One region of the Pseudoalteromonas sp. S327 genome, then DNA from elsewhere that is predicted to be linked to it. Evidence: predicted binding sites of a transcription regulator. Region 1 holds the regulator's gene; each other region holds the start of a gene.

Region 1 (7,471 bases):
TTCAAGTAGCATTAAAGCCAATACGCTGTCGCCTGCGGCTTCTTTATCATCTTGGTGTAAGGTGATTTTAGCATCAAACTGCACAGCTAATTGCGCAAGGACCGTTGCCGCTCTGGCGTGTAAGCCTAATTTATTTTTTATTAAAAATGTGTCTTCACAGCGCATAAATTACTATACCTAAACTGAACAGGTTATTATTTTAAGGTTACTTTTCTTGCTCACGATGACGAATTTTGACATTCGGATGCGTCATAGCAAAGCTCTCACCAATGGCTTGCGCTAAATAAACCGAGCGGTGTTGACCACCAGTACAGCCAATTGCAATAGTGAGGTAACTACGGTTATTACGCTCTAAGTGTGGCAACCAAGTTTGTACAAAGGTTTGAATTTGCCAAGTGAATTTTTGGACTATGCTGTGATTTGCCAAAAAATCTTTTACTGGTTGATCAAGGCCCGTAAGCGGTTTGAGTTCAGGCTCCCAGTGGGGGTTTGGCAAAAAGCGAGCATCAAAAACATAATCAGCTTCTTTAGGTATGCCGTGTTTAAAGCCAAACGATTCAAACGTTACAATAAGTTGCTTATCTTTTTTACCCAGTATTTTTTCGCGAATTGACTCTGCTAATTGGTGCACACTTAAATCGGTGGTATCAAGCATAAAGTCAGCGCGCGTTACGAGCCCATCAAGCAGTTCTTTTTCTTTTTTTATTGCTAAATCAAGCGGCAGCGAATCGATGGATAAAGGGTGTAATCTGCGTGTTTCTGAAAAACGTTTGATCAGTGTTTGATCATCACTATCTAAATAAAACAGTGTGGGTTTAGCAAAGTCAGGAAGGTACTCGAGAATATCGTTAAATTCGTCTTGTTCTTTGGGGATATTACGAACATCTATACTAACGGCTATTTTGTCATAGTTATCTGAAACACTTCGCACTAAAGAGGGCAGTAAGTTGACCGGAATATTATCTACGCAATAATAGCCTAAATCTTCAACCACGCGTAAAGCAACCGACTTACCTGAACCAGAACGGCCGCTTATGATAATTAACTCCATTTATAGCCCTTAATATTTACTACGATTGATCAACAATTACTTGATACAGCTCAGCATCGGTTTTAGCACTGCGCAGCTGTTTACAAAATTCTTTGTTGCTCAGTTTATCAGCTATGGTTGCCAGAGTCTTTAGGTGCTGTTGGTTATCGCCATCTGGTACGATGAGTGCAACAAAAATATCAACAGGGCAGTTATCAATAGCGTCAAAGTTAACAGGCGTGTCGCTAACAAGTACTAAAGCCAGCGGCTCTTCTACGCCACCCATTCTGCCATGAGGAATGGCGATACCCCGGCCAATACCAGTACTGCCTAGCTTTTCTCTGCTTGCCAGCGCATTAAGAATATCTTGTTGTGGTAAGTAGGGGAGCTTTTCATGAGCTAGCTCACTGATAAACTCTAAAATTCTTTTTTTACTACTAAAAAGGACCGCAGCTTTGCTGCAGTCCTGGCATACTAATGTACTTAATTTCATAATATTAGTGTCTAGCAAGCTTCTCTTTATGTTTTATGACTTGACGATCGAGCTTGTCAATCAACGAGTCTATAGCGGCATACATATCTTGGTGCTCTGTTGAGGCAAATAAATCTGCGCCACTTACATGAATAGTCGCTTCTGCTTTTTGGTTGAGTTTTTCTACATCGAGAATGACATGCACATTGCTAATATGATCTGAGTGCCTTTCTAGCTTTGCAAATTTATTATTTACATAGTCTCTAAGTGAATCAGTTACTTCTACGTGACGACCAGTTAGGTTTAGTTGCATAAGCATTTCCTCTTTGTTTTTTACGTCTTATATCAAACTCTTTCTCTGATTTGACGGTGGAATAGCTAGCGATTCACGGTATTTTGCTATTGTGCGTCTAGCTACTTTAATTCCTTGCTCTGCCAATATATCCGCAATTTTACTATCACTCAATGGTTTAGCTGAGTTTTCCGCGGCAATTAGCTTTTTAATTAGGGCACGTATTGCGGTTGATGAACACTCACCGCCGTTTTCAGTGCTTACGTGGCTTGAGAAAAAATACTTAAGCTCAAAAATACCACGTGGCGTATGCATATATTTTTGCGTAGTAACACGCGAAATTGTCGATTCATGCATTTCTACCATTTCAGCAACATCGTTTAAAACCATTGGCTTCATTGCTTCTGGGCCATGTTCAAAAAATGCCTGTTGCTGTTTTACAATACAGTTTGTTACCTTAAGCAGCGTGTCGTTTCTGCTTTCAAGGCTTTTTATAAACCATTTAGCTTCTTGTAAGTGAGAGCGAATAAATTGGCTATCACCACTTGATTTTACGGTACGTGACATAGCCGCGTACTGACTATTTACGCGTATTTTTGGCATGCTATCTGGGTTTAGCTCTACCACCCAGCGGCCTTTTATTTTTTTAACCGACACATCCGGTATTACATACTCCGACTCTTCCCTTACTATTGTATCTGCAGGTTTTGGGTTGAGGGTATGTATTAGGGTCATGACCTCTTTAAGCTCGTCTTCTTTAAGCTTAGTCTTTTTCATTAATGTACGATAGTCGCGTGCCGCTAATAGATCAATGTGATCGGTTAAGATCATTTTAGTTTGTTCTATAAAAGGGGTGTCTTTATCAAACTGGTTTAGCTGAATACACAAGCACTCTTGTAAACTGCGCGCGGCTATACCTACAGGGTCAAATAACTGAATACGCTTTAAAACGGCTTCTATTTCGTCAAGTTCAACTTCAACTTCGTCATTGTTTTCTTGGTTAAAGCTCTCTAAAATTTCTTCGCAACTTAGCGTTAAAATACCCGAGTCATCTACAGCTTCTACAATGGCAATAGCAATGGCTTCGTCAGTTGGGCTAAAAGGAGTAAGCTGAAGCTGCCACATTAAATACTCATGTAGCGTTTCAGTAGAGGCACCTTGATAAATAGACTCATCTTCCGGCATTGGGCCTGAGGATGCCGCAGGGGCTGCGCTCATGTACTCATCCCAGGTTACATCCATTGCCATATCATCGCTAACGGTGTCTTTATTTAAAGCTTCGCCACTGTCTTGCTCGTACTCGCTGGTTGTATCGTCAGCCGATGCGCTTACGGTTACATCATCCGTATCTGCTTTTTGTTCATTTTTTCCAGCCGACTCTTCCGTGTAATCTTGCTCTTCTACTTCTAATAGCGGGTTGCTATCAAGTGCTTCTTGTATTTCTTGCTGGAGATCCAATGTACTGAGCTGCAGCAAGCGAATCGCTTGTTGCAATTGTGGAGTCATTGTAAGTTGCTGGCCCATGCGCAGCTGTAATGATTGCCTCATGTATCTCTAACAATCCTTTTATGTTGTTATAATTAATATTAGCAGATGCTTGTAGGTGTGGCTTAAATGTTACAGCCTAAATTGCTCGCCTAAATAAACATCGCGTACAGTTTTGTCATTTAATACGTGTTCTGGGGTACCAGATGCAATTAGCTCCCCATGAGAAACAATGTAGGCTTTTTCACAAACATCAAGGGTTTCTCTTACATTGTGATCGGTAATTAATACGCCAATGCCACGGTTTTTAAGATGTTCTATTATTTTCTTTATATCTAACACTGAAATCGGATCAACACCAGCAAAAGGCTCATCCAATAAAATAAATTTGGGGTTCGCTGCCAGTGCTCTGGCAATTTCTACACGGCGGCGTTCACCACCAGAAAGCGCCATACCTTGGCTATCGCGAATATGCTGAATACTAAATTCATCAAGTAAGTTGTTGAGCGTTTCTTCTCGCGCGGCTTTATTGAGCTCTTTACGCGTTTCTAAAATAGCCATTAAGTTTTGATAAACTGTCAGCTTTCTAAATATTGATGACTCTTGCGGCAAATAGCCAATGCCTAAGCGGGCGCGGCTGTGCATAGGTAATAACGTAATGTCGTTATCATCAATAGAAATTTTACCTTTGTCGCTAGGTACTAATCCTACAATCATGTAAAAGGTGGTGGTTTTACCTGCGCCATTAGGGCCCAATAAGCCAACAATGCTGCCGGCTTCTACCTCAAGGCCTACATTTTTTACAACTTGGCGGCCTTTATAGCTTTTTGCTAATAGTTCTGCTTTTAAGGTGCTCATGGTTGACCTTCGTTACCTGTTTTTTCTTTAATTTTTGCTTCAACAGGCACTAAAATTGTGTGGACACGATCCGTGGAGTTTTCGTCTTTTTCTGCGCTAATAAGCTGCTGCTGCATATCGTAGGTAATACTTTTAGCATTAATTTTTTGACCGGCTTGTGCGACTTCAGCATCGCCAACAAGCGTTAAAAAGCGCTTTGCTACGTCGTAACGTACTTCGTTTGCACTGGCGCTCATTACGGTACCATCGTCTTGTTTTTCTTCGAAGTAGGCTGGGCTGCCAGTGGCAATAAGGAGTTGTTTGTTATCCCCTAAGTCTTCACGTTTATGTACTTCAAGTCGGTCGGCTGTAATTTTGCGATTACCATGCACAATTTCGACGTTCTTTTCAAAAATACCTACGTTTTCTTTAAGTTGGCCTTCTTGACGGTCTGCACTAATAGAAATTTGATTTGCTGGCGGTTGAGCAGCAGGCTCAGCAGCAGAGGCGCTAAATGCAAGCATTAGCGATGGGATAATAAGTATTTTAGTGAGTTTATTGGTCATAATATATTGTTCGCGTATGGTTAATTAGTTTTATTACTTCGGTTTTTAAATCGGCTTCAAGGCCTTTCCCGACAATTTTTAAATTAGGCCCAGTGACAACCACTGGCTGCTCAGAGCGCATTGTTAGCGCTTTAATGTCGACTTCGATGTTATCGGCATTGATGTTATCTATCATGGCGTTATCAACTAAATTTTTAGCAACCACATTGCCTTCTAAAATAAGTTGTTTATCTTCGTAAAGCGTTGCTTCGTCTGCATTTATTCGCCATGTTTGCTTTTCGTTATACAAGGTGAAAATAGGTTTTTCAAAAAATGTAAAACCAAGCTGTTGGTACAGCTCCATTTTAGCCGCAGTGACTTTATGGCTTATTTTGCCTTGCTCGTCATAGGCTGTTTGCTTAAGCTCTATAGCGGTGTAATCGGGCTTTGCAATTACTTCAGGTTCTTGCTCTGGCGCTACATTAGTTTGGGTAAAATAAGGGTACCAAAGCCAAACCATACAGCCGATGAATAACGCACTGAGTATAACGCGTGCTGCATTCATGAACTGGTGCCTTGTGTTGTAAGCGCTATGCCATTCTCTAGCATAAGTAAGTCTGTGAGCTCTCTAACGGCGCCAAAGCCGCCAGGCATTTGCGTAGTGTAATGCGATAAGCGCTTAATAAGCGGGTGCGCATCGTTTACTGCAACGGCAAAGCCAACGCGCTCCATTACTGGCATGTCAGGACCATCGTCGCCAATATAGGCTATTTGTTCATCAGTTAACTTTAAAGTGTTTTTGAGTTCTTGATAAGCAATAAGTTTGTCTTCTTGGCCTTGATAAATGTGCTGCACGGTTAAGCTGCTCATGCGAGTTTGCACTATTTCTGAGTGACGCCCCGTAATGACCGCAACTTCAAAACCGCTATTGATCAGCGCTTTAATGCCAAAACCATCTTTTGTATTAAATGCTTTTAATTCTTCGCCTTGGTTACCGAGGTAAATTCGGCCATCAGAAAATACACCATCAATATCGCATATGAGTAGTTTTACTTTTTTGGCGCGTGCTTTGGCATCATCGCTTAGCGGTTGATAGAGATCTTCAAATTGCATTTATAATACTCCTGCTTTTAAGAGGTCTTGCATATTTAAGGCGCCTATTGGCTGGTTTTTATCATTGACAACAATTAAACCATTAATACGTTTATTTTCCATTATGTTTAGGGCTTCAGCTGCAAGTATATCGGCCGTGGCAGTTGTGCATGATTTGGTCATAACCTGGCTAATAGCGGTGCTATGTATATCAACTCTTTGCTCTAAAATACGGCGTAAGTCACCGTCGGTAAAAAGGCCTGCAAGCTGTTGATTGTTATCTACAATAGCGGTCATGCCCAGCCCTTTGGCTGACATTTCTATTAACGCGTCTTTAATTGTTTGCGTTACACCTATAATAGGGGTGTTTGTGCCGCTGTGCATTACATCTTTTAAAGTGAGCAACAATCGTTTACCTAAACTGCCACCAGGGTGAGAGAGTGCAAAGTCATCGGCGGTAAAGCCGCGTGCTTCTAAAAGCGCAACCGCCATTGCATCACCCATCGCTAAAGTAGCAGTGGTACTTGCTGTAGGCGCTAAACCTAATAAACACGCTTCTTGTTCTACTTTTATGCATACGTGCACATCGGCAAGTGTAGCCATAGTAGAAAGCGGGTTACCCGTCATCGATATTATTTTTGCACCAAGGCGTTTAAGCACCGGAATAATATTAAGTACTTCGCTGGTTTCGCCCGAGTTTGATATAAGCATAACCACGTCATTTTTGGTTATCATGCCTAAATCACCATGGCTTGCTTCGCCTGGGTGAACAAAAAAAGCAGGGCTGCCTGTACTTGCAAGGGTAGCAGCAATTTTATTACCAATATGGCCTGATTTACCCATGCCAATAACAATAATCCGGCCTTGGCAATCAAACATGAGCTGACACGCATTATGAAAGTTTTCGTCAACATATTGTGTAATATCAGCAAGCGCTTGGCGTTCAATGTTTAATACGCGTAAACCTTGCTCTATAAAATTTAGTTGTGCCATTGTTACCCTACTTGACTAAAAATATAACCTTGGTACGCCAAAAATGCGATGAGTAATAGGCCACCTTCTACTCTATTGATACGCTGAGAACCTCTAAAGTTCAATGACATAATAATAAGCGCAAGCGTAGCACCTAACATAATAAGTATGTCGCGGTTTGCAAGTGACGGGTCAACCACTGATGGGTTAATAATACCTGCAAGCGGTAATACCGCTAAAATATTAAATATATTTGAGCCCACAATATTACCTAGGGCTAAATCATCTTCGTTTTTAAGTACACCCGCTACAGAAGCTGCAAGTTCAGGCAAGCTTGTGCCAATGGCGATAATGGTTAAGCCAATAACTAAGTCGCTTAAACCAAAGTATTTAGCAATATCGACTGCTGAACCAACTAAAAAGTGTGAGCTAACAGGCAATAAAACCATGCCGACAATTAGCCATAAAACGGCTTTTTTAGTTGGTACATCGTTAGGAACCTCATCGCAGGCTTCTGAAACGAAAGGGTCATCTTGATTTTTTGCGCGCAAAGAAACCACAATCAAGCCACCAATAAACACAGCAAATGCGACTAGCAACGCCACCCCTTCGGTAAGTGAGAAGTAGTTGTCTGAAAATACATACCACGTAGCCAAGGATACCAGCATAACAAGCGGCATTTCGCGTTTTAAAGTGCTTGATGACACACTCAAAGGGCGTAGCAGCGCAGTAATACCTAACACAAG
Region 2 (7,471 bases), on a different contig from region 1:
CGCCCCACCTATGGGGCCAAATAACTCCGAAACATCCCTGAGCAGAGCCACTAAACAACTCCATAATAAAATAGCGGCAATGCCATAAAGCGTGTATTTATGATTAGAAAAAAAGTCCATTAACTACCTAAAAGTACTACTTATGTTTGACGTTACGCTAACAGTAATTAGTGGGTTAAACAATTGTTGCTCATCATTTATTGTTATAAAGATGTTTTTGGCCTGCACTTAAGTGTTTGACCTTTTGGTCAGTAAAGTTACAATCATTCAACACGTTAAAAACAGCATCGCCATAATGAGCACACAAACAAAGCCAAATAAAAAAGAACTCACCCGAGTAAAAAACCAAACATTAATACTCGATGCCGCCGAGCAATTGTTTTCTCAGCTTGGTTACGATGGCACCAGTATGAGTATGGTTGCCAAAGAAGCAGGCGTTCCTAAGGCCAATATTTTATATTATTTTAAAAGCAAAGACGGCCTATACGAAAACGTAATAGACCGCATTATTGCACACTGGAACTTAGGCTTAGATAACGTAACCCCTGAGGACGACCCTGCGCATGTGTTGTATCACTATATTAAAAGCAAAGTCATACTTGCCGTAAACCAGCCGCTGCAATCACGTTTATTTGCCAGTGAAATACTGCGCGGCGCTCCTTATTTGCAAAACTACTTTAGAACCAACACACGCCCGTGGGTAAAACAAAAGGTAGACGTGTTTCAGGCCTGGATAGATGCAAACAAAATGGATAATGTTGACCCTTACCATTTATTATTTACCATTTGGTCAACTACGCAGTACTACGCCGATTTTCAGGCCGAAGTGCTACTGGTAATGAACAAGTTAGAATACGACGAAACCGATGTGGCACAAATAACGCAATCAACTGCCCACATAATTTTAAAAGGTATTGGTTTAAAAATACCTGAGCACAGTGAGGCTTAACCCATGGATAATTTTACCACCCCAGACTTATTTGACGATCACCGCAATAGCGTACAAGTCGCCGACAGCGGCCTGCGCCACTTTGGAAAAAAAACCACGTTTAGTGGCCAAGCAGTTACCGTTACCTGCCCAGACGATAACTCGTTTGCCGCCGACATACTGCATGAAAACGGCAAGGGTAAAGTACTGATTATTGATGGTTTTGCTAGCAAACGCTTTGCTTTTATAGGCGATATTATGGCGGAGCGCGCGTTAAAAAACGGCTGGGAAGGCGTGATTATTAACGGCTGTTGTCGCGACATTGAAATACTTGCCACTATGGATTTACCGGTTATGGCACTGGGCTCAACCCCGCGCAGTACATTAAAGCGTGGCTTTGGAGATAAAAATCAAACAGTGACCATGCTTAGTACCACAATTAACCCTAACGATTGGCTATACGCCGATGTAAATGGCTTAATTATTAGCCCTAACGCATTACTATAAACGTCACACTTGCAACCAAGTTGGTGCAATCACGCACCAACTTGGTGTGTTTTCACCTCTAAATTACACCTCCTTTAATACTTATATTTTTATAAATATCTGCTAAACCCCATACAAACCAAACAAAACCTGACCAAACGGACAACTTTATTGCATTTGGCATTGCTTTTGCTTAGCTTTTAGGCAATATAATAGCTAACCGATTAAAAAGCGGATCAGGCTCTGTAAAATAAAAATAAGATGTTACGCGGTGGGCTGAAAAATAATAATAACTAATTCGTCTTTTTAATCACTCTAAATCTGATTATAACCAGTTGGTCAGATTTACTTTATAACGAGTGGTGATATGAGTACCAAAACACATAATAATTTTACCGGTATTTTTTGTGACCATGGCCCTAACGCATGGCAAATACAAACCCACGGCATACTTGTAAATAAGCGCCTTGCAGTAAAAGATGTATTTGCTATTAAAGGCGAGCGTAACAGCGCTGGTAACCCAAGCTGGTTTAAAGCAGCAAAACCTGCACAGCAAACAGCAAGTGCCGTAAATAAACTAATGAATGAGGGTTGTCGCTTTACAGGCTTTACCCATACCGATGAGCTGGCCTACAGCTTAGAGGGCAATAACATTCACTATGGTGCAGCACAAAACCCAAAACTTAAAGGCCATGCAAGTGGCGGCTCAAGTATGGGCTCGGCTGCAGCTGTAGCGGCTAACTTAGCCGATATTGGCTTAGGCACTGATACTGGTGGCTCTATTAGAATACCGGCAAGTTATTGTGGGTTATTTGGTATAAGGCCAAGCCATAACGTAATTGAAAAAGATGGCCTAATTCCGCTAGCGTCCCCATTTGATACCATTGGCTGGCTTACGCAAAATGCAGAGCTGCTAAGCGATGTAGGCAATGTACTGTTACCAAATCAAGCTATTAATAACGTTGATACCTTAGTTATTTGCGAGCCATTATTTGAGCTGGTTAACCCTGCTTTACAAGCCCCACTTAAACAATTGCTTGAAAAAACCAAACCTTATTTTAAACACCATAAAGAATTTGAACTGCCTAACAGCAGCTTATTAAGCGAACTGGCTGACAGCTTTAGAATACTGCAAGGGCGAGCAATCGCAAAAACGCATAAAGATTGGCTTCAATTGCCAGGGCAACTTCCCCAGTTTGCTCCGGCAATTGCGGCACGTTTTAACATGGCGCTTGCCCTAACCGCTCAAGAAGAGCAAGAAGCACTAAATGTACAAACCCAATGGCAAACACTAATCGCTAAAAACCTAAACACAAACAGTTGTTTATTTTTGCCAACCACACCCACAACTGCACCTAAATTGGGCGCCGACACAAGCGCCTTACGCATGCAAATAATCACCTTATCGGCCATTGCGGGCTTGAGCCGCTCGGCGCAAGTACACTTACCATTGGCTAATTTAGAAAATGGCCACCCGTATGGGTTTTCATTAATGATGAGCCACGGCAACGATAAAAGCCTACTTGCCTGCGTACAACAATTAGCTGCCCACTTTAAACAGGACACACTTGCATGAGCACAAACAACATTGCCTTTACTGCCCCGCATTTTGCAGCAACCGAGGCAGGCACCTTAATACTAAAACAAGGCGGTACAGCCACCGAAGCCATGGTAGCGGCAGCGGCTGCGATTAGCGTGGTATATCCGCATATGAACTCAATTGGCGGCGACAGTTTTTGGCTTATTGATAACCCAAACCAAAGTATACCCACTGCCATTGATGCCTGCGGGCGCGCACCAAACGATATAAGCGCCTATAGCAATGAGCCACACATACCAGAGCGCGGCGGTTTAAGCGCGCTTACTCAGGCTGCAACACTTCGCGGCTGGCAAAAAGCCCTTGCGGTAGATGAGCACGCAGCTCTTTCACTAAGTACTATTTTAGCCCCAGCCATAAAGCTCGCGCGCGAAGGCTTTACAGTATCTAAAAGCTTGCAAGCAGGCTGCGAAAAGCTTGCTACCGCTTCAAACACTAACGCTGCCTTTAAAGAACTTTACATACCTAATGGTAAACCGTTGCAAGCGGGCCAACATTTTAAAAACCCAAAACTTGCCAGTACCTTTGAGCACTTAGCCGAGCATGGCTTAAACGCCTTTTACCAAGGCCCTTTAGCAGAGTCGTTTGCAAACGATTTAGCTGCCGCAGGCAGTGCAATTACACGCGCTGATATTGCCAATACGCAGGCCGATTTAGTAACGCCGCTCAGTGCTAATTTATCGGGCATACAGTGTTATAACTTACCCGCCCCCACGCAAGGCGTGCATTCTCTGCAAATAATTGGCGCTGTTAATAAACTAAAACATTTAGCCAAAACAGAGGCCGATTGGATGCACTTAATTGTTGAGGCAACCAAACAAAGCTTTACTCACCGCCCTACACTGTGGGCCGACCCAGATGCGCTAGGCGATGATTATAAAAACGCATTAACTGATGAGCGCTTAAATGCGCTTGCCAGCAATATAGATATGAGCCAAGCCAAGCAATGGCCATTTAATGCAGAGCCAGGCGATACCGTTTGGATGGCCGCACGTGATAAAAACGGCCAACTAGTAAGCTTTATTCAAAGTGTTTACTGGGAATTTGGTAGCGGCATTTTGATGAGCGAAGGCGGCTTTGTGTGGAATAACCGCGGTTTAAGTTTTAGTTTAAATAGCAACGATGCCAATGCCTTAAAAGCACATAAAAAACCGGCTCATACACTCAACCCTGCTTTAGCAAAATTTGACGATGGTAGGCGCCTTGCCTACGGCACCATGGGCGGCGAAGGCCAGCCACAAACACAAGCTGCAGTATTTAGTGGTTACGCATGGCGTAATAAATCAATTACCCAAGCAGTAAGCGATCCGCGTTGGTTATTAGGGCGCACCTGGGGCGATACAAGCACAAATTTAAAGGTAGAGCAAAGCTTAGTAATTCAAGTTAAACATGAATTAAATCAACGTGACCACGACTGGGTAAGCGTTGATAATAACAATGAAATGATGGGTCATGCAGGTGCCATTTTAGATACGCCTACCAGCCTTGAAGCAGCCACCGATCCTCGTTCAGATGGTCGCGCAACAGTAACTACAGCAGGAACACAATGACAGAAATAATAAATCAATGGCCGATTATAGCGGCCTTAATAGCAACCGGTATTTTTGCAGGTATTTTAGCAGGCCTATTTGGTGTAGGCGGCGGCATAGTAATTGTGCCTGTGCTGTACTTTTTACTGCAAGGCTTTGGCGTAAGCCCTGAGTCGGCCATGATGATAGCCACAGCTACATCGCTTGCCACCATAGTGCCTACTTCTATTTCGTCGATTCGCTCGCACCATGCAAAAGGCAATATCGACCTTGCTTTAATTAAATACTGGGCCCCGTTTATTTTGGTAATGGCCGTTATATGTAGCTACTTAGCTCATTCTATACGCGGTAATGCGCTGGTACTTATGTTTGCCTGTATTGCCATTTTAGTAAGTTTAAACATGTTATTTAGAGCCGGCGCGCCTGCCCTTGTTAGTAAATTACCAGGTAAATTTGGCCAAGGCATTATGGCCAGTATTGTCGGTGGTTTATCGGTAATGATTGGCATAGGTGGCGGCACTATTGGCGTACCCATGCTAAACGCGTTTAACGTACGTGCTCATGTTGCCGTTGGCACCGCTGCTGTATTTGGCTTATTAATCGCGTTACCGGGCGTTATTACTTTATTAAGTATTGGTACTACACCCACCGATGCGCCGCTAGGCACGTGGGGCCTTGTAAACCTACCTGCTTTTATACTTATTATTCCGCTTACTATTTTGTTTGCCCCTATTGGCGTAAAAATTGGTAGCAAGCTAGATCAAAAACAATTAAAACGCGCCTTTGCCGTTGTATTAATGATAACGGGCATTCGTATGCTTATTCAGACTCTGGGAGCCTAAAACATGTTTAGCGACACGCAAATTCAAACTTTAAATCCGCCACAGCGATTACTCATGGGCCCAGGCCCAATAAACGCAGATCCACGCGTGCTACGTGCTATGTCGGCGCAGCTAATTGGCCAATACGACCCAGTAATGACCGGTTTTATGAACGAAACCATGGCTCGCTATCGCGAAATTTTTAAAACCAAAAACGAATGGACCATGTTAGTTGATGGCACATCACGCGCAGGCATAGAAGCCGTTTTATGCTCTATTTTACGCCCAGGCGATAAAGTACTGGTGCCCATTATGGGCCGCTTTGGCCACTTGCTTGCTGAAATAGCCGAGCGCGTAGGCGCAAAAGTACACACCATAGAAGTCCCATGGGGCGAGGTATTTACCCCCGAACAAATAGAAAAAGCCATTGTTGATGTAAAACCCCATGTACTTGCTATGGTACAGGGCGATACCTCTACAACTATGAACCAACCACTTGAACACATTGGCGATATTTGCCAAAAGCACGACGTATTATTTTACTGCGATGCCACCGCATCAATTGTAGGTAACGATTTACCCGCCGATGAGTGGAAACTCGACGCGCTTTCGGTTGGTTTGCAAAAATGTTTAGGTGGCCCGTCTGGCTCTGCCCCTTTAACACTGAGCGATAAATGCGCCGATTGGATCCAAAAACGCAAAAAAGTAGAAGCGGGTATTCGTACCGCGCAGCATACCGACGGCACCGAGCCATTTGTACGCTCAAACTACTTTGATTTAGGCATGATCATGAATTACTGGGGCGAAGAGCGCCTTAACCACCACACCGAAGCCACCAGTATGCTGTATTGCGCATCAGAATGTGCTCGCATTGTTATTGAAGAAGGCGTTGATAACTGCGTTGCCCGCCACAAGTTACACGGCGATGCCATGCTAACGGGTATTCAAGCGCTGGGCTTAAACGTATTTGGCGACTTAAACCATAAAATGAACAACGTAGTGGGTGTTTATATACCCGAGGGCATTAATGCTGACCACGTACGCGGACAAATGCTAACCGACTTTGGTATTGAAATTGGCACCTCGTTTGGGCCGCTGCATGGCAAAATTTGGCGTATTGGCACCATGGGTTACAACGCCCGTAAAGATGCCGTATTACAAACATTGGCAAGCCTAGATGCCTGCTTACACGCCAACGGCTATAAAGGCCCTAAAGGCGAAGCCGCTATTGCCGCCCTAGCCCATTATAAATAAAAAAAGGATTTAGCATGACGATTGCAAGCCCCCTCCATGAGCCATTATTAAACAGTGAGCTGGCTAATAAATTTGCCGCGCGCGCGTTATTGCGCTGTAAAACGCTCAGCGGCCTATCGCAAATGCAAGGTGGCATTCACCGTGTGTATTTATCTAAAGAGCACAAAGAGTGTAACCGTGTAACTGCTGCGTGGATGGCTGAGGCGGGCATGCAATCGTGGCAAGACGAAGTCGGCAATTTATGGGGGCGCTTAGCATCATCTAATCCAAACGCTAAACGTTTAATTATTGGCTCACACCTAGACACCGTACCAAACGCCGGTGCATTTGATGGTATTTTAGGGGTGTTACTAGGTATTGAAGTAGCCGCCATTGCACACACGCTTAAGCTTGATTTACCATTTCATTTAGATGTAGTGGGCTTTTGTGATGAAGAAGGCACTCGCTTTGCCACCACTCTAATTGGCTCAAAAGCACTGGCGAACGAGTTTGACCCCCAGTGGTTAAATATACAAGATACAAACGGCATTAGCATGCGCCAAGCCATGCTTGATTTTGGCCTAAACCCTGATGATTACGCTAAAGCCGCCCTTAACAAAAACGAATTACTCGGTTATTGGGAAACCCACATAGAGCAAGGCCCAGTGCTTGAATCGGTAAACCAGGCGCTAGGGGTAGTAACCGCTATTGCTGGCGCCAAACGCGCTATGATCACCCTATCAGGCCTAAGCGGCCATGCAGGCACTACGCCAATGAACTTACGCCAAGATTCGTTAGTTGGCTGCGCCGAGCTTACCCTTGCCATAGAGCAACTAGCAAAAAACGCGAGTAATGGTGAAGTAGCCACCGTAGGGCA
Region 3 (7,471 bases), on a different contig from region 1:
GCTAAAAACAGCGAATGGGTAGAAGTGCTTGAAGGGCTTTCGCCAACCAGTGAGTACGTAACTGAGAACAGTTATGTAATTAAAGCCGATATTTTAAAAAGCGGCGCAAGCCATTCACATTAGGAGGCAGCATGATTAACTGGATAGTTTCGTTTGCGGTTAAGCGCCGCATGATGGTGCTTGCACTCACACTTTTATTTGCTGGGTTTGGCGTCTACAACACACAAAATTTAGCCGTTGATGCCGTACCCGATATAACTAATGTGCAAGTGCAAATAAATACCAAAGCGCCGGGCTTTACCCCGCTTGAAGCCGAGCAGCGTATTACGTATTTAATTGAAACTGCAATGGCGGGTATTCCAAAGCTTGATTATACCCGCTCAATTTCGCGTTATGGGCTTTCGCAAGTTACCGTTATTTTTAATGAAGGCACCGATATTTACTGGGCGCGCCAGCAAATTAGTGAGCGTATTCAAAGTATTAGATCAGATTTACCTGCCAATATTGAACCAAACTTAGGGCCAATTGCCAGCGGGTTAGGGGAGATTTTTACTTATTCTGTGCATGCAAATAACGGTGCATTAAAAGATGATGGCACGCCATTTAATGCAGAAGATTTACGTACCCTGCAAGATTGGGTTATTCGTCCGCAGCTATTAAAAGTAAAAGGTGTTACCGAAATAAACAGCCAAGGAGGCTTTGAGCGCCAGTACCAAGTAGCGCCCATGCCTGAAAAGCTACTCGCTTATAAGCTCACGCTAAGTGATGTTATTACAGCACTTAAATTAAATAATAGTAACCAAGGTGCAGGGTTTATAGAGCGTTTTGACGGGCAATATTTAGTGCGCTCACCAGGGCAATTAAAAACCATTGATGATATAGCCAATACCGTGGTTGCTAAGCGCGATGATGCACCCGTTCGCATAAAAGATGTGGCGAACGTGCGTTTAGGCAAAGAGCTCAGAACCGGCGCCGCTACTTATAATGGTAAAGAAACCGTGCTTGGCACCGCCATGATGCTCATTGGTGAAAACAGCCGCGTAGTGGCAAAAGCCATGGCTGAAAAACTTAAAGATGTACAACTTAGCTTACCAGCTGGTGTAGTGGTTGAGCCCGTGTACGACAGAACAACCCTTGTTGATAAAACCATAGACACTGTAAAAACGAACCTGTTTGAAGGTGCGGTGTTGGTGGTTGTTATTTTACTGCTACTACTGGGTAACGTAACTGGCGCATTGATTACGGCCATGGTTATTCCGCTTAGTATGTTATTTGCCATTACCGGTATGGTAGGTAATAGAGTGTCGGGTAACTTAATGAGCTTAGGCGCAATCGATTTTGGTTTAATTGTTGATGGCGCAGTAATTGTGGTTGAAAACTGTTTAAGGCAACTTGGCCTTGCGCAGCATAAACATGGCAGGCTACTTACACTAAGCGAGCGTTTAAATGTGGTAACCGCCGCCACTAAAGAAGTGTTCAGTCCAGCAGTATTTGGCATTTTAATTATTATGCTGGTGTATTTACCGCTGTTTGCATTAAGTGGTGTTGAGGGCAAAATGTTTCAGCCAATGGCGTTTACAGTGGTTGCTGCATTAGTGGGCGCACTTATTTTTGCAGTAACTTTTGTACCTGCCGCCATTGCGGTATTTGTGCGAGGAAAAGTAAGTGAGAGCGAAAATTCCGTGATGCGCGGAATTAAAAAAGGCTATAAACCGCTACTTGGCTTATCGCTTAAATTACCGTGGGTGATGGTTAGTATTGCGGGTGTGCTTGTAATTGCGCTTGGCTTTAAAGTTAAAAATATGGGGGCTGAGTTTTTACCGCAGCTTGATGAGGGCGATATAGCTATGCATGCGCTGCGCATTACCGGCACCGGTATTGAGCAATCGGTAAAAATGCAAAAAGAGCTAGAGCAAGCCATTTTAGCTAAGCCTGAGGTGGCTAATGTATTTTCAAAAATTGGTACTCCCGATGTAGCAAACGATCCTATGCCACCTAACGTTGCCGACACCTTTTTAATGTTAAAACCTCGCGATCAATGGCCAAATCCCGCTTTAAGCAAAGAAGAACTGGTTAAGCAAATTCGCCATTTGGTAAATGAAGTACCAGGTAACAACTATGAGTTTACCCAACCAATAGAAATGCGCTTTAACGAGTTAATAGCTGGCGTGCGGGCCGATGTGGCAGTGCGTATTTACGGCGATGATTTATCAACATTAAAACAGTATGGCGAAAAAGCCACAGCCTTGGTGCAAAGCATTACTGGCGCAACCGATGTACGCCTTGAGCAAATGGAAGGCCTGCCTACGCTTTCGGTTACGCCGCTTCGCGACCACATGGCGCTGCTAGGTTTAACAGTAACCGATATACAGCAAAGTGTAAGTGCTGCTATAGGCGGTGTGCAAACTGGGCTTATTTATGAAGGCGATAAACGCTTTTCGTTATTAGTGCGTTTAGATGAGCGTTGGTCTAGCGATGTAACACAGCTTGCACGTTTACCTGTTGCTGTGCCAAAAAGTGCTAATCCCGACCTTGCATTTGTACCGCTTGGCGAAGTTGCAAATATTAGTATTGATAAAGGGCCTAATCAAATAAACCGTGAAAGCGGTAAGCGTAATGTTGTAGTAACTGCAAATGTAGAAGGGCGCGATTTAGCAAGCTTTGTAAGCGACGCGCAAGCCGCTTTAAATTCGCAGCTTAATTTACCTAGTGGTTATTGGATTGAATACGGCGGCACGTTTGAACAACTAGAATCGGCAAGTAAGCGGCTATCGCTGGTGGTACCGGTTACTTTATTACTTATATTTGGCCTGCTTTATAGCGCGTTTAATTCACTGCGTGATTCGTTAATTATATTTAGTGGCGTACCACTTGCCCTTAGTGGTGGTGTGCTTGCGTTACTGCTACGCGATATGCCGTTATCAATATCGGCAGGTGTGGGGTTTATCGCGCTAAGTGGTGTAGCGGTATTAAATGGCGTGGTTATGCTGTCGTTTATTAAGCAGTTAAGAGCCGATGGGATTAGTTTAGTAGATGCAATACAAACCGGTGCGCTTTCGCGCCTGCGACCAGTACTTATGACGGCTTTAGTGGCGAGTTTAGGGTTTATTCCTATGGCGCTAAATACAGGCACCGGCGCTGAGCTACAAAGGCCGCTGGCGACGGTTGTGGTTGGCGGTATTATTTCATCAACTCTACTGACGCTATTAATATTGCCTGCGCTTTATAAATTAGTGCATGCAAAGTTTATTAGGCATAAAAAGGCTGAGCTTATTTAGTATAGTCTGCAATTTTTTTAATATAAATTATCTATCTGGTTAAATATCTTAACTAAAATAAGCACTCATTTTTTACTTTACTGTGAGCAGAGGAATAGAGTTAAAGGTACTATAGGTATGCAAAACCATCATTTTTCGGCTGATTTCCTAAAATATTAGGCCTTGAGTGAAACAGAGCTAACAAGATATGTCGTGTAGCAGTATAAAGCTATTTTAATGGCTTTTTACTGCTAACTTTTTGTTTATAAAATCGCGCATTTCATCGGTTAATACACTGCTAGAAATATATTGCATACCTTTATTATGGTGCACTAAGTAGCCGTGGTTAGTTTTAATAATATGGGTTATTTCTGCCCACTTAAATGTATGGCTTTTATAGTGGTTTTCGGTGCTAATAGCGTCATCGGTAAACGAAAGAGTAACCGTTGAGCCCGAAGCACGACTAAACATTTGGCGCGTAACCCACCAAGGCCTGCGGTAATAAAAGGCAACGCATTCTAATACACCTAGCATTATTAAAAATGTACCTAGGTAATGATCGTCCATAGCGTAAATACTAATTAAACCTAAGCACACCAGTAATGCCAGCAAAAAATACTTTGGCTTGGCTGCTTTACTATAAGAGTGGGACTCGTCAAAGCATTCGTAGTAGTAGGGTTTATCGAGTGTGTAAGTGGTGGTCAGTGCCATAATTGCTAATAAGTAATAGTTTTCGCTATTTTAACAAGCTAGCGTAAAAATCACACCCGTTAATGTAGGCTATGCATTATAAGAGTTAGAAGCCGCTTTTTATTAGCGCACAAAAAAACGGCTTATTAAAAGCCGTTTTTTACGTTACCAAACAGATTAACAGTTAGTTTCTTCTGCGTTAACGCCTTCTTTTACATTTTCACATGCATCTTCAACAGAGTTTTGCACGTCAGTTACTGCTTCATCAATACGCTCACCTGCTTCTTCTGCGTGGTTGTCTTCACAACCCATCATAAAGAAACCTGCAAATACGGCGATTAGTGCTGCTTTTAAAGTTGTTGAGTTCATAATGTAATTCCTTGTATATGTTGATTGTTTAGTGTTTTAAATATGTTAGTAGCTACCTGGGCGATTTACCGCGCAGCGCACCTGAAACTAAAGAAATCACTAAAAGTACTAAAAAGATAAAGAATATAATTTTTGCTATACCAGCTGCGGCACCTGCGATACCACCAAAACCTAACACTGCAGCGATTAAAGCAATAACTAAAAATGTAATTGTCCAGCGTAACATTGTTTTCTCCTTGGTTATCAAATTCGTTCGAAAGTAATAATGCCAGTTGCGTGCCAGAGTTTAATTTTATTAATTTTCAATATGTTATGGTTTTTTGAGCGAAGATTGTAAACTTAGGATTGGTAAGTTTTACGTTTAACGATGTAACTTATTCACACTATTGTAAAGAGAGTAAAAAAATAAATATTTTTTGTGCGCTGCTTTACTAGTCTTGGTAAGACCAATTTACATTTTAGCCCAAACTGATTTTTTACCTGCCGTTTAACTTACTATTTTTTATAGTTTTTAAGTTTTTTTGGGTTTAACCATATAACCTTTGCCTATAACGGTTATTTTTATCATCTATATCTAAGCTAGTTTAACCCTGTATTAGCTATGTTAACTATTGTGGCTGTATGTTATTTTAATTTTAATTGGTTTTACCAATTGACAGGTGGTGGACAAAGTTAAAAGTTTTGTTATCATTCGGTGAATAATTATTTAAATAAAGCGGTTTTTTATATCGCTATATAGTGCAGGGGGAGAAAAATGGATATAGGAGCTGTACTCACAACCGCAGGTAGCTTGATGCTGACGGGCATGGTGGGCGTGTTTGTATTTCTTTCAATATTGATTGGTGCTGTGTCACTCATGTCTAACTTGGTTGCTCGTTTTGACGAGGCTGAAGTTGCAATACCGGTTAAATCACCATCTTTAAAATCTCAAGGTGTGCCAAGCGAGCACATCGCTGCTATTAGTGCTGCCATTGCTCAGTACAAATCAAATAATAAATAAGAGGCACACATGGCTAAATTAAAATTAACAGAACTTGTTTTACGCGATGCTCATCAGTCTTTACTTGCAACCCGTATGCGCTTAGATGACATGCTCCCTATTGCTAGCAAACTTGATGATGCCGGTTATTGGTCTATTGAGTCATGGGGCGGCGCTACGTTTGACTCGTGTATTCGTTATTTAGGTGAAGACCCGTGGGAGCGTATTCGTGCCCTTAAAAAAGCAATGCCGAATACTAAACAGCAAATGCTATTGCGCGGGCAAAATTTATTGGGTTACCGCCACTATGCCGATGACGTGGTAGAAAAGTTTGTAGAGCGTGCCCACAAAAATGGTGTAGATGTATTTCGTATTTTTGACGCCATGAACGATGTACGTAACTTAGAAACGGCAATTAAAGCGGCTGTAAAAGTAGGAGCACACGCGCAAGGCACTATTTCTTATACTGTAAGCCCAGTGCATACCCTTGATATGTGGTTAACCCTTGCAAAACAGCTAGAGGATTTAGGTTGTCACTCTATTTGTATTAAAGATATGGCAGGCTTATTAAAACCATATGATGCAGAGCAACTTATTAAAGGGCTAAAAGAAACCGTTTCTATCCCTATTGCTATGCAGTGCCATGCAACCACAGGTTTAAGTACTGCTACATATCAAAAAGCCATTGATGCAGGCATTGATATGCTTGATACCGCTATTTCTTCAATGAGTATGACTTACGGTCATTCAGCTACAGAAACCATTGTAGCGATTGTTGAAGGAACGCCCCGCGATACCGAATTAGATTTAAACCAGCTAGAAGAAATAGCGGCTTACTTTAGAGATGTACGTAAAAAGTACGCTGCCTTTGAGGGGAGCCTTAAAGGTGTTGATGGCCGTATTTTACTCGCGCAAGTACCTGGTGGCATGTTAACCAACATGGAAAACCAACTGAAAGAGCAAGGCGCAGCAGATAAGCTAAATGAAGTATTACTTGAGATCCCACGCGTGCGTGAAGATTTAGGTTTTATTCCGCTAGTTACTCCAACATCGCAAATTGTAGGCACACAAGCAGTACTAAATGTGCTTACGGGTGAGCGTTATAAAACAATTACCAAAGAAACCGCCGGTGTTTTAAAAGGCGAGTATGGTTTAACACCTGCACCTATGAACAAAGAGCTGCAAGAGCGAGTGCTTGATGGCAGCGAGGTTATTACGTGTCGCCCTGCAGATAATATAGCCCCAGAGCTTGCATCGCTTGAAGCAGAGCTGCAAAAAGAAGCGCAAGAACAAGGTTTAACACTTGCTGATGAGCAAATAGATGATGTGCTTACCTATGCATTATTCCCACAGGTTGGCCTTAAATTTATTAAAAATCGCAACAACCCAGATGCCTTTGAAGCAGTGCCAAGTGCTGATGATGCAAACGCTAAGCCTGCAGCAAAACCTGCAAATAACAAAGGTGTTAGCGCTGAGCAATACAGCGTTAAAGTTGACGGTAAAGTTTACGATGTAGTGGTTGCGCAAGGTGGCGAGCTTAAAGAGGTAACGCTAAAAGATTCAGAGCACTTACCACAATCAGCATCGGTTGCATCAGGTGAAACACTGAATGCGCCACTGGCGGGTAATATTTTTAAAGTAAAAGTAAAAGCAGGCCAAGCCGTAAACGAAGGCGATGTGGTTGTTATTATGGAAGCGATGAAAATGGAAACCGAGGTTCGTGCAATGCACTCAGGTACTGTGGCTGAGGTCTTAGTGTCTGAAGGTGATGCTGTGACAACGGGCGATGCAATTATAGCGATGGCGTAGGAGTAGCTTTAATGGAAGGTCTTTTAAACCTTTGGCATGCTACCGGCATTGCTAACTTTACGTTTCCTGGCTTAATAATGATTGCGGTAGGGTGTTTGTTGTTGTTTTTAGCCATTGCTAAAAACTTTGAACCCCTATTACTGCTGCCGATTGGCTTTGGCGCAATACTGACTAATATTCCGGTTGCTGGGCTTTCTGACCCAGGTGGTTTGCTTTATTACGTGTACTACGTAGGTATTGATACGGGGATCTTCCCTTTATTAATTTTTATGGGAGTAGGGGCGCTAACCGATTTTAGTGCGCTTATTGCCAACCCGCGTATGTTATTACTGGGTGCAGCCGCGCAGTTTGGTATTTTTGCCACCTT
Region 4 (7,471 bases), on a different contig from region 1:
CCATTTTCCGTTTTCTAAGCTGCCTATTTTAAACTCTTGGTGCGCTGCATACGCGCCGCCGAGGGTAAACGCTCTTAAGGCTTGTTCGCGGCTTAGCACTTCGCTTGCGCGCCAGCCGTTCTCAGGCAGCATATTATGATCCATACGGGTAATGGCTGAATACAAGCCATCAAAAGGGTTTGCCAGCTCTACAGGGTAGTCAGAGCCTGCTGCAATCACAGAGCCTTGCTTTAAAAATGTTTGCCATGCATATGCACCTTGTAATTGGTTATCGGTTAAGCGCTGCTGAGCCATATGCATATCTGAGGTGGCATGCACAGGCTGCATAGATGGAATGATTTTAAGTGCTTTAAAACGTGGAATATCATCAGGGGTGACTATTTGCGCGTGTTCAATACGGTTACGCAGTAACATACCGCCTGTTTGCTTAAACACGTTTTGATACGCGTCAAGTACCACTTTATTTGCCTTATCACCAATTGCATGGGTGTTGGCGCTAAAGCCATTTTTAAAGCTTAAAGTAAATAATTCTTCAAGCTTAGCTTGGGTTTCTAGCATTAGGCCGTGGTGGTTTTTTCTATCTGCGTAGTCATCAATTAGCGCAGCCCCGCGCGAGCCTAATGCGCCATCGGCATATACTTTTACACTGCGGATAGACATAAACGATGCAGCATCTTGATAGCGCCCTGCCTTAAGCATGTGCTTTAAATCAGGGCTAGCAGCACTTAGCATAGCGACAATTCTTAGTGGCAAATTACCTTGCTCGCTGCGCTCTTTGTAAACTTCCCAGGTGGTTTTATCAATACCGGCATCGTGAGTAGAGGTAATGCCTAAGCTTAATAAGTGCGCGCCTGCGGCATCTAGCGAGTCGCTTATAGCTTGTTTTGAAGGAGCGCTCATATGCTGGGTAATTAACGACTCGGCCTTATCAACAAAAATACCGGTTGGATTGCCAAATTCATCTTTAATAATCTCGCCGCCGTCAGGGGCTTGAGTGGCTGCGGTAATACCGGCCAGCTCTAAGGCTTTGCTGTTAACCCAAATTGCATGGCTGTCAACGCGCGAAAGTACCACTGGACGGTCATTGACTACTTTGTCTAAGTCTTTGGCGGTAGGAAAGCGCGTGTCGCTCCACAGCTCTTGGTTCCAGCCTCGTCCTAATATCCAGCCTTGTTTATTTTTTGCAAATTGTTCTAGCTTTGTGGTTATTTCAGCGACCGATTTAGCGCCGCGTACATCAAGTTGCGATAAGTTATCGCCAAGGCCAATTACATGCCCGTGAGCGTCAATCAACCCTGGCAGTAACGTATTACCTTTGGCATCAATAAGTGTGGCATCAGGAAAAGTGTTTTTAAGCGTATCATCTCCAGTTTTAACAACTTTACCGTTTTTAATCACTAAAGTAGAAAACGTTTGTATACCACCTTGGTATAAGGGAGTGTAACCATTAGCGTTGTAAATGACCTGCGTTTGCGCAATCGCAGTGCTGCTTACAAATAAGCCGGCAAGCAGTAGTGGGTTAAATAATGTTTTGAGTTGCATAAGTTGGTTATTTTTTATTGTTAGTAAAATAACCCTAGCAAACTCACTTTTAGAATACCAATATGTTGAGGTAGATAGCTTAAAAGCGTAAGGGCTGTTAAAAATTTAGCGCTTACGCTTATAAAAAAGAGTTACTTACTGGCGTATATGCCATATTCCGAAAGGGTAAGTCTGCCGTCTTTATCTTTATCATAACTTGAAAAACGCGACCAAAGGGCGGGATCAATGGCAGTTTCTGAACGGGTTAAAAAGCCATCGTGGTTACGGTCAAACTTTTCAAATTTATCGGCAACTTCTGTACTTTGGCCAAGGCTTACATCGCTAAAAAGGCCCAGCGCAACAAGCGCTAAATAGCTTACGGTCTTCATACTTATACTCAGTAAAGGTTATTGGTTAAATAGTCTTTAAACTCAAGAAGCGAGATTTGTTTGTCTTGGTTTTTATCCCAGCGAGTAAAGGTGCTGAGTAGCTGAGGCTGTGGCTCTAATTCGTCTTCTGTTAAGAAGCCGCTTTTATTGGCATCAAGGTGATCAAAACGTTGTTTAACATCTAACGCAACAGCATTAAAGCTGATCATAGTAATAGCGATAACACTAAAAAAAACACACTTCATGGTTTTCCTTCCAACATACAGTGTTTGTAGATTAATAAAAAAAGCACTTGCCATAATTTAACTTCCCAACATTAAATCCGTTTACACATTCCCTCAGGGATTATGGCAAATGCTTTTGAAACCTACCTTACTAGGTAAAAGCTTAAGTAAAACTTAATTAACTTCAGCTGTGGATAATAAATCTATTTTAAGCAGCCCGTTTAGCGCTAACTGATTAAAATTTCTAGCCAGAGAAAAAGATTTAAATATCGTTACTATTGAGTTTGTTATTAAAGCGCTTAATCACAATTAAGGTTTAAAATTTTGAAACTCTTCTTTAGAAATTTTCTTGTCTTGGTTTTCATCTAAATCGGCAAATTGCCTCATTACTTCTTTATCTTGTTTGGCTTCTGCAAGCGATACTGCTCCATCCATATCTTTGTCTAAATGAGCAAAGCGAATGTTGACAGAAGAGGCTAAAGCCGTGGCGCTAATGGCTAAAAACATTAATGTAAATGCTGCGATAAGTTGTTTCATAATCATGTTCCTTAATTAAATGAATTTACTGAATAAACTTTTTGAATTCACTTAGCGACAACTGGCCATCTTGGTTAGTGTCTATTTGTGAAAAGTTTTCGTGTAGTACGGCATCTTCACCCGCTTCTGATTCGCTAAGTGTGCCGTTACTGTCTTTATCTAGCTCATTAAAAGTAGCTTGAACGTCCATAGCTATTGCATCTGTGCCCATAAACCCAAAAGCCAGCATGGGTAAAATTACTAAAAAGCGGTTGTTCATTTAATTTCCTTATTGATTAAAGTTGCACTCACTATTACAAAAATAGTGCCAATTTAAATAGGTGTTTAAAATCAATGGTTTATAATATTTTTGTGGCGTTGGTCGGAATTTTTTACTTAAATGTGTGTTATTTTTGCAACAGGCGGTACGTGCTATTAGTCGTTAATAGAGTTATCAATAGCTTAGTGTGTTGCTAAATGGCAACAAGTGGATATATTGGGTTAAATATAGAAGTTGATTCAGCGAGAGTATAAGGTAAGTAACTAAAATAGGGCGCTTAAAATAATAAAAGGAAATGATAATGCCTGTAACGTTGGCTAAAAAGTATCGTGCAATGCTTAATTGGCGGCCTAACTTAATAGGTCAGTTTATAATTAGTATGCTGCTGTCGTTACTGCCGCTTAGTTTAGTGGTTATTGTTTTTTTAAATGCGTTAAACAAACAGCTCGCTGTTACCCAGCTTATTGTCAGTAATAATTACCAAGTTACTAAGTCGTTTAATTTTTTAAAGCAAGAGCTTAATAGTCTAGAGCGGGCAACGCGACAAAACTGGGTGCTAAAAAGCGAGTCGCTCGACACGTTAATAAACGAAAAATGGCAATCCTCCTTACAAACAATCGACACGCTCAGCCAAGCCAGTGCCACACAGCAATACACTATGCAGTGGCGCCGCTTAGCAACAACATTGCGTAGTACTCATCAAGCTTTAATTGAAAATAACCAACAAGATGCTGCATTGTTTGTGCCTATTAGCGATTTAGTGGCTGAGCTTACTGTGTGGTTGCGCGATACGAATGCAGCGCAAATACAAAACAACCAAAGTGAATTAAGTACTTTACAAAGCTCGTTTATTAACTGGTTAGTGGCACTTATTCCGCTTACTTTACTAGTGGGTGGAGGCTTTTTATGGCGCATAAGTAAACGTTTAAAAGGGCTTACGTCGGTAATAGATAAACTAGGGCAAGGCCACTGGCAGCAAAAAATTGCAGTGCAAGGCTCAAGTGAGCTGGTGGAATTAGGCGAAAAACTACAATGGGTGCAAGAGCAGTTACATATGCTTGAACAACAAAAAGATACCTTTTTACGCCATGTAACCCACGAGCTTAAAACGCCGTTGGCTTCAATGGTCGAGGGCACCGATTTACTTAGCGATGAAATAGTCGGCCCCATTACAAAAGAGCAGCAAGCTGTACTGGAGCTTATTAGCCAATCTATGGTGCGTCTGCGCACTATGATTGACAGCCTACTTAGTTATAACGCTATCAGAACCAGTAAAGACAGCGTTAGCGAAGTCGAATTTGGCAATTTAATAAATAAAATAAACAGCCATTTTGAGCACCGCTTAACGGCTAAGCAGCAACGCTTAAATTGGCACAACAGCATAACAAAACAGCCACTTGCATTACCCGCAGAGCTGATAGAAATGACCCTCATTCAGCTCATTTCTAATGCGTTAAAATTTTCAAATACAGGGCAAAGTGTTGATGTAACCTTAGCACTTGAGCAAAAGCTATTAATAATGCAAGTGCGCGACGAAGGCTGTGGTATTAAAGAGCAAGAAAAAACCCAGATATTCAGCGCATTTTACCAAGGCAAGCATAATAAAGATGTTACGCTGCAAGGCAGTGGCTTAGGTTTAACCATAGTAAAAGAGTCGGTTGAGCAGTTACAAGGCCAGCTTAGTGTTGAGCATAACCAGCCCCAAGGCTGCTTATTTACAATAAAAATACCTTTAACTAATCAAGGAGTTTTATAGCATGCGTACGCGTTTAATAGCTATTTTATGTGTGCTCAGTAGTACGGTTGTTTTAGCTGGGTGTGAAACAAATAACACACAAACAGCAGCAGTGTCGCAGGAGGTTGAGCCTGCAAAAAATGCGGTGCCAAATCCTAAAAAGCGCCCTAAAAGTGACCCCGTTTACCCCAGCGCAGAACGTGTTGTTGCATGGCATGCTAATCAATGTGGCGGTTTTAAAGTAAAGCCAAGCCTACATACTTATTTAGGTGAAAAAGAGCTAAAACGTTTTTTTAAATTCATGTGTGTTAACACCTCAAGTGCGCCAGAGGAGGTAATGACACGATTACAAAAACTCGATTTAGCCTACTTTTGGCCTGAGCCAATAAAACAATATTTATGGCTTCAAAAGCAACATGTTACTCGGCAAATAAATGCCCTAAAAGAGCAGCAGGCGTTAAATGACAAAATGCAGCAAACGTTATCGTCTTTAGCCACAATAGAGCAGCAGCTGTTACTACGCGAAGACACTAAGGAGCAGTAATTATGGCAACACACACACCACAAGGTGCAAAAGTATTACTCGTTGATGACGATGCAAGTTTACTTAAATTACTCGCGCTAAGAATCGAGTCTAAAGGGTATGACGTAACAACCTGCGAAAGCGGCATACTTGCATTACAAATTCTTAAAAACCAAGTGTTTGATGCAGTTATAACGGACCTGCGTATGGACGAAATGGACGGTATGGCCTTACATCGCCAATTACAAAGCCGCTACCCAGCGCTGCCGGTTATAATGATGACAGCGCATGGCTCTATACCCGATGCGGTGGAGGCGACAAAACAAGGTATTTTTGCGTTTATCACAAAACCGGTAGATAAAGACGAGCTGTTTGACAGCCTAGCCAAAGCCATTGAAATACATGGCGTAAACGCAGAAGAATCGCCCCAAAAAAGCAATATAGTAACGCGCAGTGGCGCTATGTTACACCTCCTTGAGCAAGTAAAATTACTGGGGCCAACCCAAGTAAATGTACTTATTTCTGGCGCCAGCGGTACCGGTAAGGAGCTGCTGGCTCAGGCGATTCATCAACACAGCTATGTAAGCGAAGGACCTTTTGTGGCCATTAACTGTGGCGCAGTGCCTGGGGAGCTTTTAGAGTCAGAATTATTTGGCCATAAAAAAGGCGCCTTTACAGGGGCGGTGAAAGATCACCAAGGTTTATTTCAGCAAGCTCAAGGCGGCACCTTATTTTTAGATGAAATTGGCGATATGCCGCTTAATTTACAAGTTAAGTTACTGCGTGTACTGCAAGAAAAAACCATACGCCCGGTGGGCTTTCAGGAAGAAATTCCTATTGATGTGCGCATTGTATCGGCCACTCACAAAAATTTACCCGATGCGATTAGCAACCAACAATTTAGGGAAGATTTATACTACCGCCTAAATGTTGTTAATTTAAAATTACCGCCGCTGTGTGAGCGCCGAGAAGACATAAGCCTGCTTGCCCAGCACTTTAGCGCAAGTATTGCTAAACGTATGAACCAAAAAGAAAAGCGCTTTGCAAACGATGCCATGCATGCACTAGTACGTTACGACTGGCCTGGGAATATACGCCAGTTACAAAATGTTGTAGAGCAAGTGGTCGCATTGAGCGCCAGCGAGGTAATTTCTGCGCACTTAGTGTTAAACGCACTTAACTCAAACCAAGCCAGTGCAGAGCCGCTTTCTCTAAATGATGCCAAAAAAGAGTTTGAGCGCGATTATGTAATAAACACCCTAAAAATGGCCGGTGGTAACGTAGCTGAAGGTGCAAAGCTTGCCAAACGTAATCGTTCGGATTTTTATAAGTTAATAAAAAAACACAATATTGATGTCGATAATTTAGTGTAATTTAAGAGTAAGGTTATTAAATGCAGTTATTTATGGTGTATCTGGGCGGGCGAATTCAAGGCTGCCACATAGAAATGCACGATATTCGCTTTGTCGTAGGGCAAAGCATTGAGCAAACTTATTCAAAGCTAAAAAGCCAATGGGTGGGCGATAAAAACAATGTGCATATGGACAGCTACATGGCAATTAACCATATCGACGGTTATAAAGTAGAAGTCGTTGATACCTACGTTGAGCAAAATAAGCAGCTGTACTTTGTTAATTTAGGCGCTTACAGAAGTGACTCTATGGCAGAGCAACACGACTTTGCATTGTATGTTGCCAGTAGCGCAGCAGAGGCCAAGCAGCGCGCTAAAAGCGATTTGCTTGCAGGCCTTAGCCATATTCATAAAGATGATTTACATGATGTAGATGACTGCTTTGCTATAGACCTGCTCGACAGCCAACTAAATATTAAGCTTACGCCAAGTGGGCATACTCAACCAATAAAACCAGATTGGTTTGGGTATTATATTCTTTAACAGTAAAATTAAGAGTCTTGCTCGCTTTGCTCATTGGCTTCGCTTTTAGCTGCCATTTTAAATGCCACAATAACTAGGCCAAACATCGCAAAGGGCAGCGCTGCCAACATGTATTCAACCATGTTGCTATCTTGAAAGTTAGCCTGTAGTAAAAAGTGACCCGCCACGCACATTACAATAACCACAAGTAATATAGGCAGTAGCATAAGTTCTTTTTTTGATGAATGATTTTTCATTGAATGTAAGGCTATGGCTTAAAATAAAGCGCTATTGTAATGAGCTTATTTAAGCTTGGCAAACTATGGTGATTTTAATGGTATGATCGACATCAAATAACCACCCAGTGTGATTAGGATAAACAGTGAAACACAACCTTAAGCAAGTTTACC

Evidence for each region. Region 1 encodes sigma-54, which starts transcription at its own class of promoters, with help from an activator protein. Its sites were predicted from a motif close to GTTGGCACGNNNNTNGNNT; they were not measured.
Region 2: the regulator sigma-54 is predicted to act here: its motif matches at 1,591-1,609, upstream of CWB60_RS09430 (amidase family protein).
Region 3: the regulator sigma-54 is predicted to act here: its motif matches at 4,582-4,600, upstream of CWB60_RS17830 (DUF1328 domain-containing protein).
Region 4: the regulator sigma-54 is predicted to act here: its motif matches at 2,965-2,983, upstream of CWB60_RS01180 (EF-hand domain-containing protein).

Annotation. Positions count from the first base shown of each region.
Region 1 is NZ_PNDP01000033.1:47,692-55,162, forward strand. Features, by position in the region: gene CWB60_RS10475 (HPr family phosphocarrier protein) at 1-165, opposite strand, end outside; gene rapZ (RNase adapter RapZ) at 206-1,051, opposite strand; gene CWB60_RS10485 (PTS sugar transporter subunit IIA) at 1,071-1,523, opposite strand; gene hpf (ribosome hibernation promoting factor) at 1,528-1,815, opposite strand; gene CWB60_RS10495 (RNA polymerase factor sigma-54) at 1,843-3,342, opposite strand; gene lptB (LPS export ABC transporter ATP-binding protein) at 3,412-4,137, opposite strand; gene lptA (lipopolysaccharide transport periplasmic protein LptA) at 4,134-4,682, opposite strand; gene lptC (LPS export ABC transporter periplasmic protein LptC) at 4,672-5,226, opposite strand; gene kdsC (3-deoxy-manno-octulosonate-8-phosphatase KdsC) at 5,223-5,774, opposite strand; gene CWB60_RS10520 (KpsF/GutQ family sugar-phosphate isomerase) at 5,775-6,746, opposite strand; gene CWB60_RS10525 (calcium/sodium antiporter) at 6,749-7,471, opposite strand, start outside.
Region 2 is NZ_PNDP01000031.1:3,545-11,015, reverse strand. Features, by position in the region: gene yddG (aromatic amino acid DMT transporter YddG) at 1-120, opposite strand, end outside; gene CWB60_RS09440 (TetR/AcrR family transcriptional regulator) at 296-949, shown strand; gene CWB60_RS09435 (putative 4-hydroxy-4-methyl-2-oxoglutarate aldolase) at 953-1,435, shown strand; gene CWB60_RS09430 (amidase family protein) at 1,782-2,990, shown strand; gene CWB60_RS09425 (gamma-glutamyltransferase family protein) at 2,987-4,561, shown strand; gene CWB60_RS09420 (sulfite exporter TauE/SafE family protein) at 4,558-5,382, shown strand; gene CWB60_RS09415 (pyridoxal-phosphate-dependent aminotransferase family protein) at 5,386-6,615, shown strand; gene CWB60_RS09410 (allantoate amidohydrolase) at 6,630-7,471, shown strand, end outside.
Region 3 is NZ_PNDP01000064.1:26,268-33,738, forward strand. Features, by position in the region: gene CWB60_RS17810 (efflux RND transporter periplasmic adaptor subunit) at 1-123, shown strand, start outside; gene CWB60_RS17815 (efflux RND transporter permease subunit) at 132-3,278, shown strand; gene CWB60_RS17820 (YcxB family protein) at 3,492-3,968, opposite strand; gene CWB60_RS17825 (hypothetical protein) at 4,125-4,316, opposite strand; gene CWB60_RS17830 (DUF1328 domain-containing protein) at 4,369-4,542, opposite strand; gene CWB60_RS17835 (OadG family protein) at 5,071-5,316, shown strand; gene oadA (sodium-extruding oxaloacetate decarboxylase subunit alpha) at 5,326-7,104, shown strand; gene CWB60_RS17845 (sodium ion-translocating decarboxylase subunit beta) at 7,116-7,471, shown strand, end outside.
Region 4 is NZ_PNDP01000001.1:242,265-249,735, forward strand. Features, by position in the region: gene CWB60_RS01160 (amidohydrolase) at 1-1,542, opposite strand, end outside; gene CWB60_RS01165 (EF-hand domain-containing protein) at 1,674-1,910, opposite strand; gene CWB60_RS01170 (EF-hand domain-containing protein) at 1,919-2,155, opposite strand; gene CWB60_RS01175 (EF-hand domain-containing protein) at 2,444-2,671, opposite strand; gene CWB60_RS01180 (EF-hand domain-containing protein) at 2,697-2,930, opposite strand; gene CWB60_RS01185 (sensor histidine kinase) at 3,232-4,686, shown strand; gene CWB60_RS01190 (hypothetical protein) at 4,688-5,209, shown strand; gene CWB60_RS01195 (sigma 54-interacting transcriptional regulator) at 5,212-6,561, shown strand; gene CWB60_RS01200 (DUF1543 domain-containing protein) at 6,582-7,082, shown strand; gene CWB60_RS01205 (hypothetical protein) at 7,091-7,318, opposite strand; gene CWB60_RS01210 (multifunctional CCA addition/repair protein) at 7,444-7,471, shown strand, end outside.